Regions from separate parts of the Mesorhizobium sp. B283B1A genome, predicted to be linked through region 2. Evidence: predicted binding sites of a transcription regulator. Region 2 holds the regulator's gene; the other holds the start of a gene.

Region 1 (6,911 bases), on a different contig from region 2:
AAATCAGCCCGTCGTGTTCTCGTCGATCGGTTTTGCCATGTCGACAAGCATCCATCCTGGCCGATAGGGATTGGGCCGGCGACCCGTTTCGCGATAGCCGTATGCGAGATAGAGCGCGATGTTCCGTTCCATTTTCGCATTGGTGTAGAGCCGTGTCTCCGGCAGGCCCCACAAGCGCGTCTGTTGATCCGCGTGATTGAGCAGCTTTATGCCAAAACCCTTGCCCTGGAAGGCGGGCGACACCGCGACGGAGAAGATCATCGCGTGGTCCGCATGCCGCTCCAGTGTAAGCACGCCCGCCAGTTCGCTGCCGCTCTCCAGCAGCCAGACCTCGCCGCGCCCGATCCGCGGCGCATAGTCTTCGGTGACCGGGATCGGCGGTCCGCCGAACAGCGCGGTATAGGGCGCGTACGCCGCTTGCGTCAGCGAAACGATTGCGGCGAGATCCTCTGGGCGGGCCGCTCTGAGGTTCATACTCACTCCGCCGCTTCGCGCTTGCCTCCGGGGCGCCGCTCCAGAAGCTCCTTGAGGAACTGGCCGGTGTAGCTGCGTTTTTCGCGCACGATCGCTTCCGGCGTGCCGGACGCGACAAGCTCGCCGCCGCCGTCGCCGCCTTCGGGGCCGAGGTCGAGCACCCAGTCGGCGGTCTTGATCACTTCGAGATTGTGCTCGATGACCACCACCGTGTTGCCCTGGTCGACCAGTTCGTGCAGCACTTCCAACAGTTTGGCGACATCGTGGAAGTGCAGGCCGGTGGTCGGCTCATCGAGGATGTAGAGCGTCTTGCCGGTCGCCTTGCGCGACAGTTCCTTGGCGAGTTTTATCCGCTGCGCCTCGCCGCCGGACAGTGTCGTCGCCTGCTGGCCGATATGGATATAGCCGAGGCCAACCTGCTTCAGCGTGTCGAGCTTGTCGCGCACGCCGGGCACGGCGGCGAAGAAATCGACGCCTTCCTCGACCGTCATGTCGAGTACGTCGGCGATCGACTTGCCCTTGAACAGCACGTCGAGCGTCTCGCGGTTGTAGCGCTTGCCGTGGCAGACATCGCAGGTGACGTAGACGTCGGGCAGGAAGTGCATTTCGATCTTGATGACGCCGTCGCCCTGGCAGGCCTCGCACCGGCCACCCTTGACGTTGAAGGAGAAGCGGCCGGGCTGGTAGCCGCGTGCCTTGGCTTCCGGCAGGCCGGCGAACCAGTCGCGGATCGGCGTGAAGGCGCCGGTATAAGTCGCGGGGTTCGAACGCGGCGTGCGGCCGATCGGCGACTGGTCGATGTCGATGACCTTGTCGAGGAATTCGAGGCCCTCGATGCGGTCATGCTCGGCCGGATGCTCGCGCGAGCCCATGATGCGGCGCGAGGCCGCCTTGAACAGCGTCTCGATAAGGAAAGTCGACTTGCCGCCACCCGACACGCCGGTGACGGCGGTGAAGGTGCCGAGCGGGATTTCGGCGGTGACGTTCTTCAGATTGTTGCCGCGCGCGCCGACGATTTTCAGGCGGCGATTCTTTTTCGCCTCACGCCGAACACCAGGGGTGGCGACTTCCAGCGCGCCCGACAGATATTGGCCGGTGATCGAATTGGGGTTGGCCATCACCTGCTGGGGCGTGCCCTGGGCGATGATCTCGCCGCCATGGATGCCGGCGGCCGGTCCCATGTCGACGACATAGTCGGCATGCAGGATGGCGTCCTCGTCATGCTCGACGACGATCACCGTGTTGCCGATGTCGCGCAGGTGCTTCAGCGTGTCGAGCAGCCGCGTGTTGTCGCGCTGATGCAGGCCGATCGACGGCTCGTCCAGCACGTAGAGCACGCCGGTCAGGCCCGAGCCGATCTGCGAGGCCAGCCGGATGCGTTGGCTCTCGCCGCCCGACAGCGTGCCGGAATTGCGCGACAATGTCAGGTAGTCGAGACCGACATCGTTGAGGAAGCGCAGCCGCTCGCGGATTTCCTTCAGCACCCGCACCGCGATCTCGTTCTGCTTGTCGTTGAGCTGGGCGGGCAGGTCGGTGAACCATTTGTCGGCATTGCGGATCGACTGCTCGGTGACCTCGCCGATGTGTTTGCCGCCGATCTTCACCGCCAGAGCTTCCGGCTTCAGCCGGTAGCCCTTACAGACCGGGCAAGGCGTCGCCGACATGAAGCGCTCGATCTCCTCGCGCATCCAGGCGGATTCGGTCTCCTTCCAGCGCCGTTCGAGATTGGGGATGACGCCTTCGAAGGTCTTGGTTGTCTTGTAGGAGCGCAAGCCATCATCGTACTGGAAGGTGATCTCGCGCTCGCCGGTGCCGCGCAGGATCGCGTCCTGGGCCTCGGTGGTCAGATCCTTGAACTTGTCGCCGAGCTTGAAGTTGTAGGCCTTGCCAAGCGCTTCGAGCGTCTGCGAGTAGTAGGGCGAGGTCGATTTCGCCCACGGGCTGACGGCGCCGTCGCGCAGCGATATGTTCTCGTCGGGCACGACGAGGTTGGGGTCGATGGCACGCTGGCTGCCGAGACCGTCGCAGGTCGGGCAGGCGCCGAACGGGTTGTTGAACGAGAACAGGCGCGGCTCGATCTCGGGAATGGTGAAGCCGGACACCGGACAGGCGAATTTTTCCGAGAACAGGATGCGCTCATGCGTCTCGTTCTTCGACTTGTTGACCGAATCCTCGCCGGTCTGGCTGGCGTCGAGCGGCTTGTCGGCGAACTCGGCCACCGCAAGCCCCTCGGCGAGCTTCAGCGCCGTCTCGATGGAGTCGGCAAGCCTTGTGGCAAGTTCGCCGCGCACGACGATGCGGTCGACGACGACGTCGATGTCATGCTTGTATTTCTTGTCCAGCGCCGGAACGTCGGCGATTTCATAGAAGACGCCGTCGACCTTGACGCGCTGGAAGCCCTTCTTCTGCAGTTCGAGGAGCTCCTTGCGGTACTCGCCCTTGCGGCCGCGCACGATGGGCGCCAGCAGGAACAGTCGTGTGCCTTCCTCGAGCGCCAGCACGCGGTCGACCATCTGGCTGACCGTCTGGCTCTCGATCGGCAGGCCGGTGGCCGGCGAATAGGGAACGCCGACACGCGCGAACAGCAGACGCATGTAGTCGTAGATCTCGGTGACGGTGCCGACCGTCGAGCGTGGGTTCTTCGATGTGGTCTTTTGCTCGATGGAGATGGCCGGCGACAGGCCGTCGATCTGGTCGACGTCAGGCTTCTGCATCATCTCGAGGAATTGGCGCGCATAGGCCGACAGGCTTTCGACATAGCGGCGCTGGCCTTCGGCATAGATGGTGTCGAAGGCAAGCGACGACTTGCCGGACCCCGACAGGCCGGTCATGACGATCAGGCTGTCACGCGGCAGGTCGAGATCGACGTTCTTCAGATTGTGTTCGCGCGCCCCGCGAATGGAAAGGAATTTATGGTCGGCCATCGCCGGTCGCCGCCTCAGATCTGGAATTCATGGGATTGGCGGGCTTTTCCCGGCCATCCCCTATGTAGGTGTTTTTGCCGCCACGTCGAGAGACGCCACAACTCCCGACGGAAGTCGTTTAACCGTCTTTCGCGCGAAGGGGCAAGCGGAAAGAACAAAGGCCGAACACGCTCCTGACAAAGTTGTGCAAAAACTGACCTGCACGTAACCTCCCGGCGATCACATTTTTCCGTAACCGGCTATAGGCGGTTGACGCCGCCGGCTCACGGGAGCAGTCTCAAGGCGTCAACGAAGCCGGCCGTCTTTCGATGGCCTCGCCGCCCCAAGGCGGTCTGCGAGACGCCGCAGGCATGTGCGATTTGCGCTTCGAGACGAATGTCGCAACGGACAAAGGAGCGGAGCATGACGCCACCTGATAGTCCCCAAGGGCTCCACATCTAGCTGGAGCCGCGGCAGGCGCAAGTGTGAGGGTCAGCTTCAACGCTGCCCCGACAAACCGTGACCGGCCGTACCCCACAAAAATCAGAGACTACTAGTCGGATCGTCGGTTGAACGCCGCGAAGCATCCGAAATCAAACGCCGGCAGTACACTCCCGGCAAGATTGGATTTGAGATCCAGAAAAGCCCCGTCCGTTTGCCCTAGGGCACGGCGGGGCTGTTCTTTTGTGCTGGGCCGGCCGCGGCTATCCCTACCTTCGAGGTTTCATTCCGCCCGTGGCGACATCGACCGTGATGCTGCCGGAAATCCTGACATCGGTATTGCCGATCTTGAACTGGCCGTTGCCGCTGCTGGGGAACGCATCGTCGGGCTCGGGCTGGGGGACCGGCTTGGCAATGTGATAGCCGCCAGTCACGCCGGGCAGGGCCTTCTGCGGCGGCGAGCCATCCTCTGCGAGGGCCGTGCCGGACACGAGGCCGGCAATGGCGAGCACTGCGGCGGCGATCACACGATGCGATGGTCTGGACGGATGCGTGTCGGTCATCCCCCGATTATAGGGAGGTGCCGCCATCGGAACCAGACCGGTCTCGTCAATTCTTCGGCAAGCCGAAGAAAATCCGATCTGCCTTCGCCTCACGCCGCCTTTTTGCGCGTGTCGAAGACGTGGTCGACAATGCCCCATGCCTGTGCCTCGCGGGCGGTCATGAAATGGTCGCGGTCCAGCGTACGTTCGACCTCTTCGTAGCTGCGGCCGCAATGCTGCGCGTAAAGTTCGGCCATGTGGCGTTTGGTCTTCACGATGCGCTCGGCATGGCGCTGGATATCGGACGCTTGGCCCTGGAAGCCGCCCAGCGGCTGATGCAGCAGGATGGTGGCGTTCGGCAGCGAGATACGACGCCCCGGCGTGCCTGCCATCAGCAGGAACGATCCCATCGACGCCGCAAACCCCATGCACACGGTCGACACTGGGCAACTGATGTACTGCATGGTGTCGTAGATGGCGAAGCCGCTGGTCACCACGCCGCCCGGCGAGTTGATGTAGAGCGAGATCTCCTTGTCGGGATTGTCCGACTCCAGCGATAAAAGCTGTGCGCAGACCAGCGCCGAGATGTCGTCGTTGATCTCGCCATTGATGAAGATGATGCGCTCGCGCAGCAGCCGCGAGAAAATGTCGAAGGCGCGTTCGCCGCGGCTCGATTGCTCGATCACCATCGGCACCAGATTGGCAACACCGCTCATTTTTTCGTCTCCGATTTCTATGTTCACGCCGCGCGCAGCAGAAGGCGCGGCGTGTTCGCGGCGATGGGCTTCCCGGCCTCGTGCAACCCCAGCGAAAGCCGGCAGCCGGCACCAGCCATGGCGACGGCGGGCATGGCTTTGCGGGCAAAGCCGTCATGGACGATGCGCAGATGCGTGCCGCCGGAAACGGTGCGGGCAAGCGTGAAGGTGACGGTGCTGTCGAGCGGGTCCTGCCGTGTCGCATCGCCCGGCTGCTCCCGCCAGGAATAGCGCAACAGGCGTTCGGGCTCGGCGTCGAGGATTTCGCATTCGATCGGAGCCTCCGGTCCCGCGAAGGCAAAACGGCTGCCGGCCTGCGGCCTGATGTCGTTCGGCATCATCCAGGCGGCGAGCAATTCCGGCACCGTCAGCGCCCGCCACACCTTTTCGGGCGGCTCGGAAAGATCGTATTCGAACTCCAGCGCATCCTGGGCGACTTCGTTTTGGTTTTTGGCGTTCATCGATCCCAAATCCTTCACTGGTCCAAACCCTTCACTGATCCATATCCTTCAAAACCGTCTTCAACCTTTCGATACGCTCCGGCCAGAAGGTCCGGTAGCGCTCGATCCAGGAGAGCAGGGGGGCAAGCCCCTGCGGATCGGCGCGGTAGTAGGCATTGCGGCCGGCCCGCCGCTCGACCACGAGGCCGGCGCTGCGCAGCACCGCCAGATGCTGCGACACGGCCGGCTGTGACACCGTCAGGCCGCTGCGCAGTTCCGACACGCTCATCTCTGCCGTGGCGAGACGCTCGAAGACGGCGCGGCGCGTCGGGTCGGCGAGGGCGCGGAAAATCTCTGCTTCGATCATGGGAAAGCATAAGTCGATACTTATTGATTTGGCAAGTGGTGTTTTGAAACCCATATGCGGGGCTCGGGCATTGTTGCCATTCCTTGACAATCAGCGGCAGTGCATATAGGAACGAAAAGGGAACAAAAACCTTGTGGGAAAAGCCAGCCTTAGCAGGCGGCTGACATTCGCAGCCTGTAAGGTGCTGCGACAAAAATTTGTTTCGGATGAGCGCGGAGAAATATCATGGCGGGTAGCGTCAACAAGGTCATTCTGGTCGGCAATCTCGGTGCGGACCCTGAAATCCGCCGCCTGAACTCGGGCGAGCCGGTCGTCAACATTCGCATCGCCACGTCGGAAAGCTGGCGCGACAAGAATTCGGGCGAGCGCAAGGAAAAGACCGAGTGGCACAACGTCGTCATCTTCAATGAGGGCATAGCCAAAGTCGCCGAGCAGTACCTGAAGAAGGGCATGAAGGTCTATGTCGAGGGCCAGCTGCAGACGCGCAAATGGCAGGACCAGACCGGCGCCGACAAATACACGACGGAAGTCGTGCTGCAGAAATTCCGTGGCGAGCTGCAGATGCTCGACGCGCGCGGCCAGGGCGAGGGTGGCCAGGTCGGCGGCTATTCCGGCGGCAACAGCCGTGGTTCCGATTTCGGCCAGTCCAGCCCGAACGAGAGCTTCAACCGTGGCGGCGGCAGCGCTCCCAGGGGCGGCGGTGGCGGCGGTTCGTCGCGCGAGCTGGACGACGAAATCCCGTTCTGATCAAGGCGGGCTCTGATCGAAACCGCGGACGCCAGTTTTGGCTAGGCGCAATTTTGGTTCAGGCCCAATGTTGGCTCAAGTCGAACGTTGGCTCAAGCATTGTGCCCCGAGAGTCCCAATGGACTTTCGGGGTTTTGCATTGTCGATTGAGCGCTGGCCGAGCGGTCAAGGAAACACGGTGAAGGACGAGTTCGATGAAAGCACGCGTGAAATGGGTGGAGGAACGCACCTTCATCGGTGAG
Region 2 (6,911 bases):
TCCAGCAGGACCCGGCCCGCGTCGAGCATGATCACCCGGCTGCCATAGTCGACGGCGTGCTGCATGTTGTGGGTGACCATCAGTGTGGTCAGCTTCAGCGCGCTGACGGCGCGCACCGTCGCCTGCATGACGATCTCGGCCGTGCGCGGGTCGAGCGCTGCGGTATGTTCGTCGAGCAGTAATAAATCAGGTGATCCGCCGACCGCCATGATCAGCGACAGGGACTGCCTCTGTCCGCCCGAGAGCAGGTCGACGCGCGTGTCGAGGCGATTTTCAAGGCCGAGGCCCAATATCGACAGCCGCTCCTTGTAGGAGGCGAGCCTTGTGGCGTTCAACCCTTGCCGCAAGGTGCGCTTGTGGCTGCGCAGATCGGCAAGCAGCATGTTCTCCGCCACCGTCATGCTGGCGGCGGTGCCGCGCATCGGATCCTGGAAGACCCGCGCCAATTTGGCGGCGCGCTTGTGCACCGGCATATTTGTCACATCGGCGCCATTGATCAGGATCTTGCCGGAATCGAGGATCAGCGCGCCGGAAATGGCGTTGAGCATGCTGCTCTTGCCGGCTCCGTTGGAGCCGATGACGATGCCGAACTCGCCAGTCGCCAATGACAGGCTGAGGCTGTCCAGCGCGATCTTCTCGTCGGCCTGGCCCCTGTAGAATACTTTGCGCGCGGATCGGATCTCGAGCATCGTTCCTCCCTGACCTGACGGGGGGCGGCGCCCCCCCCGGGCCCCCCCCCCCCCCCCCCCCCCCCCCCCTCAGTCCCGATATCAGTCGACGATGCAGCCGCAATCGGCCATCGAAGCCGGTATCTCGATGCCGAACGCGGCCATCGCCTTGCGGGAGATTTGCGCCATGTGGTCTTTGTAGGCCGGGCGCGATGGCGCGATCGTTTTCGGATCCTTGCCCTTGAGGATCTCGGCGGCGATGTTACCCGCATTGACGCCGACCTGCGTGTAATTGACAGCGAAGCTTGCCGGTACGGTGCCGTTGCGGACCGCGCTGTCGTCGGAGTTGACGACCGGGATGCCGGCCTGGCGAGCGGCCGCGGAGACGGCGGCGATCGCCGGCTGGATCAGGTTCGAGGCCGGGCCATAGATAACGTCGGCCTTGCCGGCGAGCGAGGCGATGCGTTGCTGGATGTCATTGACGTTGTCGATGCCGACCTCCACGACTTCGAAGCCGGCCGCAGGCGCCGCCGCCTTGATCTTTTCGACGAGGGCAACGTCATTGGCCTCGCCTGGATTGTAAGGCACGCCGAAGCGCTTGGCGTTCGGCAGAAGCTTCTTGGTGAAGGCCATCACCGCGGCGACATCCTGCAGATCGCTGGCGCCGGTCATACCTTCATCTCCCGCGTCCCACGACGGCACCAGCTTGGCCGCCACCGGATCGGTGACCGCGGCAAAGACGATCGGAATGCCGGAGCCCGCGAGTGCCTTCTTGGCGATCTGCGAGACCGGCGTGGTGATGGTGTAGATTAGCTTGGGCTGCTCGGCCTGCAGCTTGGCGATCATCTGCGGCACCAGCGATGCGTCGAAATTGGTATGGCTCTCCGTGTAGACGACGTCCTTGCCCTCGACGAAGCCATTGTCCGTCAGCGCCTTCTTGAAGCCGGCTATGGCGGCGTTCAATTGCGGATGCTCGCCGAAATTGGCAATGCCGATACGGATCTGATCGGCCGCGGCGCTGCCGGCGCTGACCATCAATGCGCCTGCCAGGGCCAATCCTGACAGCCATGCGGATTTCGACTTCAACATCATTTCCTCCCAGATTTGATCAGCGCCGCCTCGGGGCACCTCCAGCGATCATGGTCAGTCCCTCGGCGCATGTCAAACATTATATATAATTCTTGCCATCACCCACCATCATATATAATTTCTCCAATGGCAGAGAACGAATGGATCGCAATGCAGGACCAGAAGAACTCCACCAAGACAGAAGCCGCCTACCAGCTTCTGCGGCGCGATATCCTCACCACCCGTCTCATGCCGGGCGCCCCGCTCAAGCTCAGCGCTCTGCGCGGCACCTACGGAGTGGGCTGGACGCCGCTGCGCGAAGCGTTGTCGCGCCTCGAAGCCGAACGCCTGGTCACCGCCATCAGCAATCGCGGCTTTGCGGTCGCCCCCGTGTCCCGCGCCGAACTTGAGGATCTGGCGCGCGCGAGGATGGTCGTCGAGATACCGCTCTTCCAGGAATCGATGGAGAAAGGCGGCCGGGAGTGGGAAGACGCGGTTGTCACCGCGCACTACCGGCTCGCCCGGTGCAAGACCGCGGTGGACGACCCCTCGGATGCCGCCGTCGATCAGTGGGACGAGAACCACGAGGCTTTTCACGCGTCGTTGCTGAGTGCGGCGACGTCCAGCTGGCTGTTGCGGTTTCGCTCGACGATCTCGGATCAGCTGCGCCGGCACCATCGCTTTCTTGGGCTGGCGCCGACATTGCGGGCCGCGGCCGGCCTCAAGGACGGCTACGAGGAGGCTATGAACGCGCTGCGCGAGGCGATGGCGATCGAGCACCACACGGCAATCATGGAAGCCGCCCTGGATCGCGACGTCGAGCGGGCAAAAGCGCTGATGACGGCCCACATCGGCTATACGCTGCACGTCTATGTCCACACCGAGGACGGCGACGCGAACAAGGACGTCGGGCGCGCCGGCAGCCTGAAAGCGGTTGCCGGATGATCTCGGCGCCTCCGCATCGTCCGACGCTCGACGAGATTGCCGAAGCCCGCGATCGGCTGGCTGCTTCCGAACCGGCGATTGTTGGCGTTTTGATTTCGTTTCGTTCACGGCAGGCAAGCCGATCGCAGGCGCGAAAATCGGCCTCGCCAGGGTCAGCCGTCCGCTGATGCCGAGCCATGTCGCAAGACTGGCCGCAGGCTATTAACCAAGACATTTCAATGCGGGCGACGGGCGGCAACGGGCGAAAATCCCCGATTTCCGGCCTGTCCGGCCCTGCAAATGATTACGGCCCTCTTACCAAATTCACTAAACTTTAAACGGTTGCAGAACACAACTGGAACAGATAGTGTTTGTTCTGGGTTTGTTTTTTCGATTCTGGATCAGAACCATTCTGGATCAAAACCTTGTCCAGATGCCTTGGGGGCCGCCATGCTGACACGCAAGCAACATGAACTCTTGATGTTCATTCATGAACGGCTCAAGGAAAGCGGTATTCCGCCCTCCTTCGACGAGATGAAAGAGGCGCTCGACCTCGCCTCCAAATCAGGGATCCATCGCTTGATCACGGCGCTGGAGGAACGCGGCTTCATTCGCCGGCTGCCCAACCGGGCGCGTGCGCTGGAAGTGCTGCGGCTGCCCGATTCGATCGCGCCGGGCCTCAACGCGGCGAAGAAATTCTCTCCAAGCGTCATCCAGGGAAGTCTCGGCCAAGGCGGTCTCGGTCAGGGCAGCCTCGGCCGCCAAATCAAGCCGGCACCGTCGCGCTTTGCCGCTGCCGGCAATGACGACGATGCGGTTCCAGCGGTGTCCATCCCGGTCATGGGTCGCATCGCTGCCGGTGTGCCCATCGATGCCATCCAGCATCAGACGCATACTATCTCGGTGCCGCCGGACATGATCATGGGCGGCGAGCACTATGCGCTGGAGGTCAAGGGCGACTCGATGATCGAGGCCGGCATCTTCGATGGCGACACTGTCATTATCCGCAACGCCGATACGGCGAGCCCGGGCGAGATCGTCGTGGCCTTGGTCGACGAGGAGGAAGCGACTCTGAAGCGGTTCCGCCGCAAGGGTGCCTCGATTGCGCTTGAAGCCGCCAATCCGGCCTACGAGACGCGCATCTTCGGGCCAGACAGGGTCAAAGTGCAGGGCAAGCTCGTTGGGCTGATCAGGCGCTACTGAGCCGGCACGGCACTTGGCTTGTCAGGTTTGCGATAGGGCTGCAGGCCCCTCGCCTCGCGCGAAAACTTTCGCTGCGCGTGCCAGGGCCGATACGGACTGTCCACCGCGAAACTGATGGTCGGCGGACCGGTGGCAGATTGGCGGTCGAAGAAGATGGCCGCGCTGCCCTTGCGGGCGAGCTGCCGTTTGGTGACGACGAGAACCAGCGGATTGTGGCAGGCGTCGTAGGCCGTTGCGTCATTGACGATGATCAGGTCGGCGAAGCCACAGGCCTTCCAGGTATCCTTGCGGTCTTCGACATGCGCTATGATCGCACCGGACGGGTGCCTGGCGAGACAGACACCGTCGGTGCAATAGAACGGCGCTCCCGGCGGCAGGCTGACGGCATCGGCAATATCGAATTGTCCATCCGCCTTGTCGAACATCTCCGGCAGGATGATGGTTTCGGATCTCAGCGCGCGTTTCCAGTTGTCGACGGTGAATTCGTTCGGCCGGGCCCGGCTGACCGCGAGTTCGCCACCGCCGATCGGCAGCGCGACCAGCCGCGCGTCTTCCGAGACCAGCACATCCGGCGTGCGCGTGTCGGACACCACCAGCAAGCCGGCGAGCGCGAATGGAAGCGCTGCAAGCCGCAGCCACGTCGTCGCCATCGTCGCGATGACCAGGGCAATTGCCACCAGCAGAACGGATTGCTGTGAGATGAGCCCGACCGCATCGACCGGAGAGCGTTCCGATATCCACGCCGAAATGGCGATCATCGCGGTCAGGCCCTTGCCCATCAGGTAAAGGGATGGCGCGTCCAGGCCGAACGGCATCAGCAGCGCGCTGGCAACGGCCAGGAACATCACGAGTGAGACGATCGGCATGACGGCCAGATTGGCGAACAGGCTGAGCGGCGACACCCGCTGGAAATGCCAGATGGCAAACAGCGCCGTGGCGCTGCCGGCGATGATCGACGTCATGGCCAGCCCGCCTGTCGCCAGCAGGAATTTGCGCGTCAGGAAACCCGGCAAGGAGCGCTTCGGCGGCGGCGGTCTGGTCTTTCCCGCCCGGTGATCCGCCCAGCCGGCATAGGCGCCAACCAGGGCCGCGGTCGCGGCGAACGACATCTGGAAGCTCGGGCCGACCACCTCATGCGGCGAGACCAGGATGACGGCGATCGCCGAGATCGCCAGATTGCGCATGGTCAGCGCCGCGCGATCGAACAGGACGGCAATCAGCATCACCGCCAGCATGATGAAGCTGCGCTCGGCGGCGACGACGACGCCGGAGATGACGAGATAGGCGGCGATCGAGAAAAGTGCTGCCGCGGCCGCGTATTTCTTCACCGGCCGGCGCGCGGAAAAGTCCGGGAACAGCGCGAAGGCGCCGCGCAGCAGTCCCATGATGGTGCCGGCGACCAGCGCCATGTGCAGTCCCGAAATGGAGATGATGTGATAGATGCCGGTGCGCCGCATCGCTTCGTTGATTTCGTCGGGGATGCCGGCGCGCACGCCGACGATCAACGCCGCCGCGATCTCGCCTTCTGCGCCGCCGACGCTGCCCCTGATATGGTCGGCAATGGCTTCGCGGGCGTTCTCTATCGCTGATGAAAGGCGGGCCGACAGCGGCATGCCAGCGTCGTCGGCTGCAACGACTTTTGGATTGCCGAGAAAGAACCCGCTGCCACCGATGCCGGCGAAATAGCTGTCGAAGGAGAAATCATAGCTGTCCGGCCGCACCGGACCGGTCGGCGGCAACAGCTTGGCATAGCCGGTAATAAGGGAGCCGGCGGTCATTTCCGGCGGTATCTTGCGTGTCGAAAGCCGGACCCTTTCCGGCGCGTAGCGCAGTTTCGGCCGGGCGGTCGACGTCACGTCGATGGTAAGCCGGATGCGGCCGGTCTCCATCTCTTCGATCGAGACCACGCGGCCGCTCAGTTGCGTCGAGATTTCCGAGCCCAGCATCTGGGTTCCCGTGCGCCACGTCTCGACCTTGGCGGCGAGCAAGCCAAGCGCGCACAGCAATGCCGCCGTCAGGAACAGATGGGTTTTCGGCCACGAGCGCGAGACAATCGCCAGGAAGCCCATGAGGGCCACCACCGCGACAGGCCTGGCGAAGTCCGGTTCGGCTGCCAGGGAAAAATAGCCGATCGCGCCGATTGCAAGGCAAACCGGCACAAGCAGGAAGCCAATGCCGCGGTCAAGCTCCAGCTCCGCCGCCGCAGTGATGCCGTTGCGCAGGCGCGGCAATGACAGCCGGCCGAGTTGCCGACGCACACGCACGATCCTGCCGGCCGGCGACGGAATTGGCGCGGGGATATCCGGTGCGGGCTGGTTGCCGGAACCCGGCACGAGAGGCGATTGCGTCGGCAGCGAGGCCGGCAGCGGCATCGCAAACAGGGACCGCTCGCTGACGCCGACAACGGCGTCCTCGCCCTGATCCAAGCCCCGGCTTCGTCCAGCCATTGGGTCTGCCCCTTGCACCCCTGACGCCCTATGCTACATGAACGCGCGACGCGCGAAAGTCCGCGCACCCACACCCGCCCCAGACGCTTCCCGAGAGTTCCATGCCCGACAAGGTCGTCACCCGTTTTGCCCCCTCGCCCACCGGCTACCTGCACATAGGCGGCGCGCGCACCGCGCTGTTCAACTGGCTGTACGCAAAGCATACCGCCGGCACGATGCTGCTGCGCATCGAGGACACCGATCGGGAGCGTTCGACCGAGGCGGCGACGGCGGCGATCCTGGACGGCCTCACCTGGCTCGGTCTGGGCTGGGATGGCGAGGCGGTTTCGCAGTTCGAGCGCGCGCCGCGACACCGCGAAGTGGCCGAGGAGCTGGTGCGCCTGGGCAAGGCTTATTACAGCTACGAGACCCCCGCCGAACTCGAGGCGATGCGCGAAGCGGCGCGCGCCAAGGGCCTGCCGCCGCGCTACAATGGCCAGTGGCGCGATCGTGATCCGTCCGAGGCACCGCCCGGCGTCAAGGGCGCCATCCGTGTCAAGGCACCGACCGAGGGCGAGACCGTGGTGCACGACCGCGTGCAGGGCGAGGTGCGCTTCCCCAA

What was found. The regulator LexA, encoded in region 2, represses DNA repair genes until DNA is damaged. The targets are predictions, from matches to a motif close to TGTTCNNNNTGTGTTCNG.
Region 1: uvrA (excinuclease ABC subunit UvrA) is a predicted target of LexA. The motif match lies at 3,549-3,566, and genes of this name have one in related genera.

The regions. Positions count from the first base shown of each region.
Region 1 covers NZ_JAIUIQ010000022.1:25,280-32,190, reverse strand. Annotated here, with positions in the region: gene LB577_RS19630 (GNAT family N-acetyltransferase) at 4-474, opposite strand; gene uvrA (excinuclease ABC subunit UvrA) at 477-3,398, opposite strand; gene LB577_RS19620 (hypothetical protein) at 4,088-4,381, opposite strand; gene LB577_RS19615 (ATP-dependent Clp protease proteolytic subunit) at 4,471-5,076, opposite strand; gene LB577_RS19610 (SRPBCC family protein) at 5,100-5,576, opposite strand; gene LB577_RS19605 (ArsR/SmtB family transcription factor) at 5,608-5,922, opposite strand; gene LB577_RS19600 (single-stranded DNA-binding protein) at 6,148-6,669, shown strand; gene LB577_RS19595 (OsmC family protein) at 6,864-6,911, shown strand, end outside.
Region 2 covers NZ_JAIUIQ010000018.1:70,523-77,433, forward strand. Annotated here, with positions in the region: gene LB577_RS17240 (ABC transporter ATP-binding protein) at 1-689, opposite strand, end outside; gene LB577_RS17245 (ABC transporter substrate-binding protein) at 771-1,757, opposite strand; gene LB577_RS17250 (GntR family transcriptional regulator) at 1,884-2,681, shown strand; gene lexA (transcriptional repressor LexA) at 3,111-3,863, shown strand; gene LB577_RS17260 (ComEC/Rec2 family competence protein) at 3,857-6,310, opposite strand; gene gltX (glutamate--tRNA ligase) at 6,412-6,911, shown strand, end outside.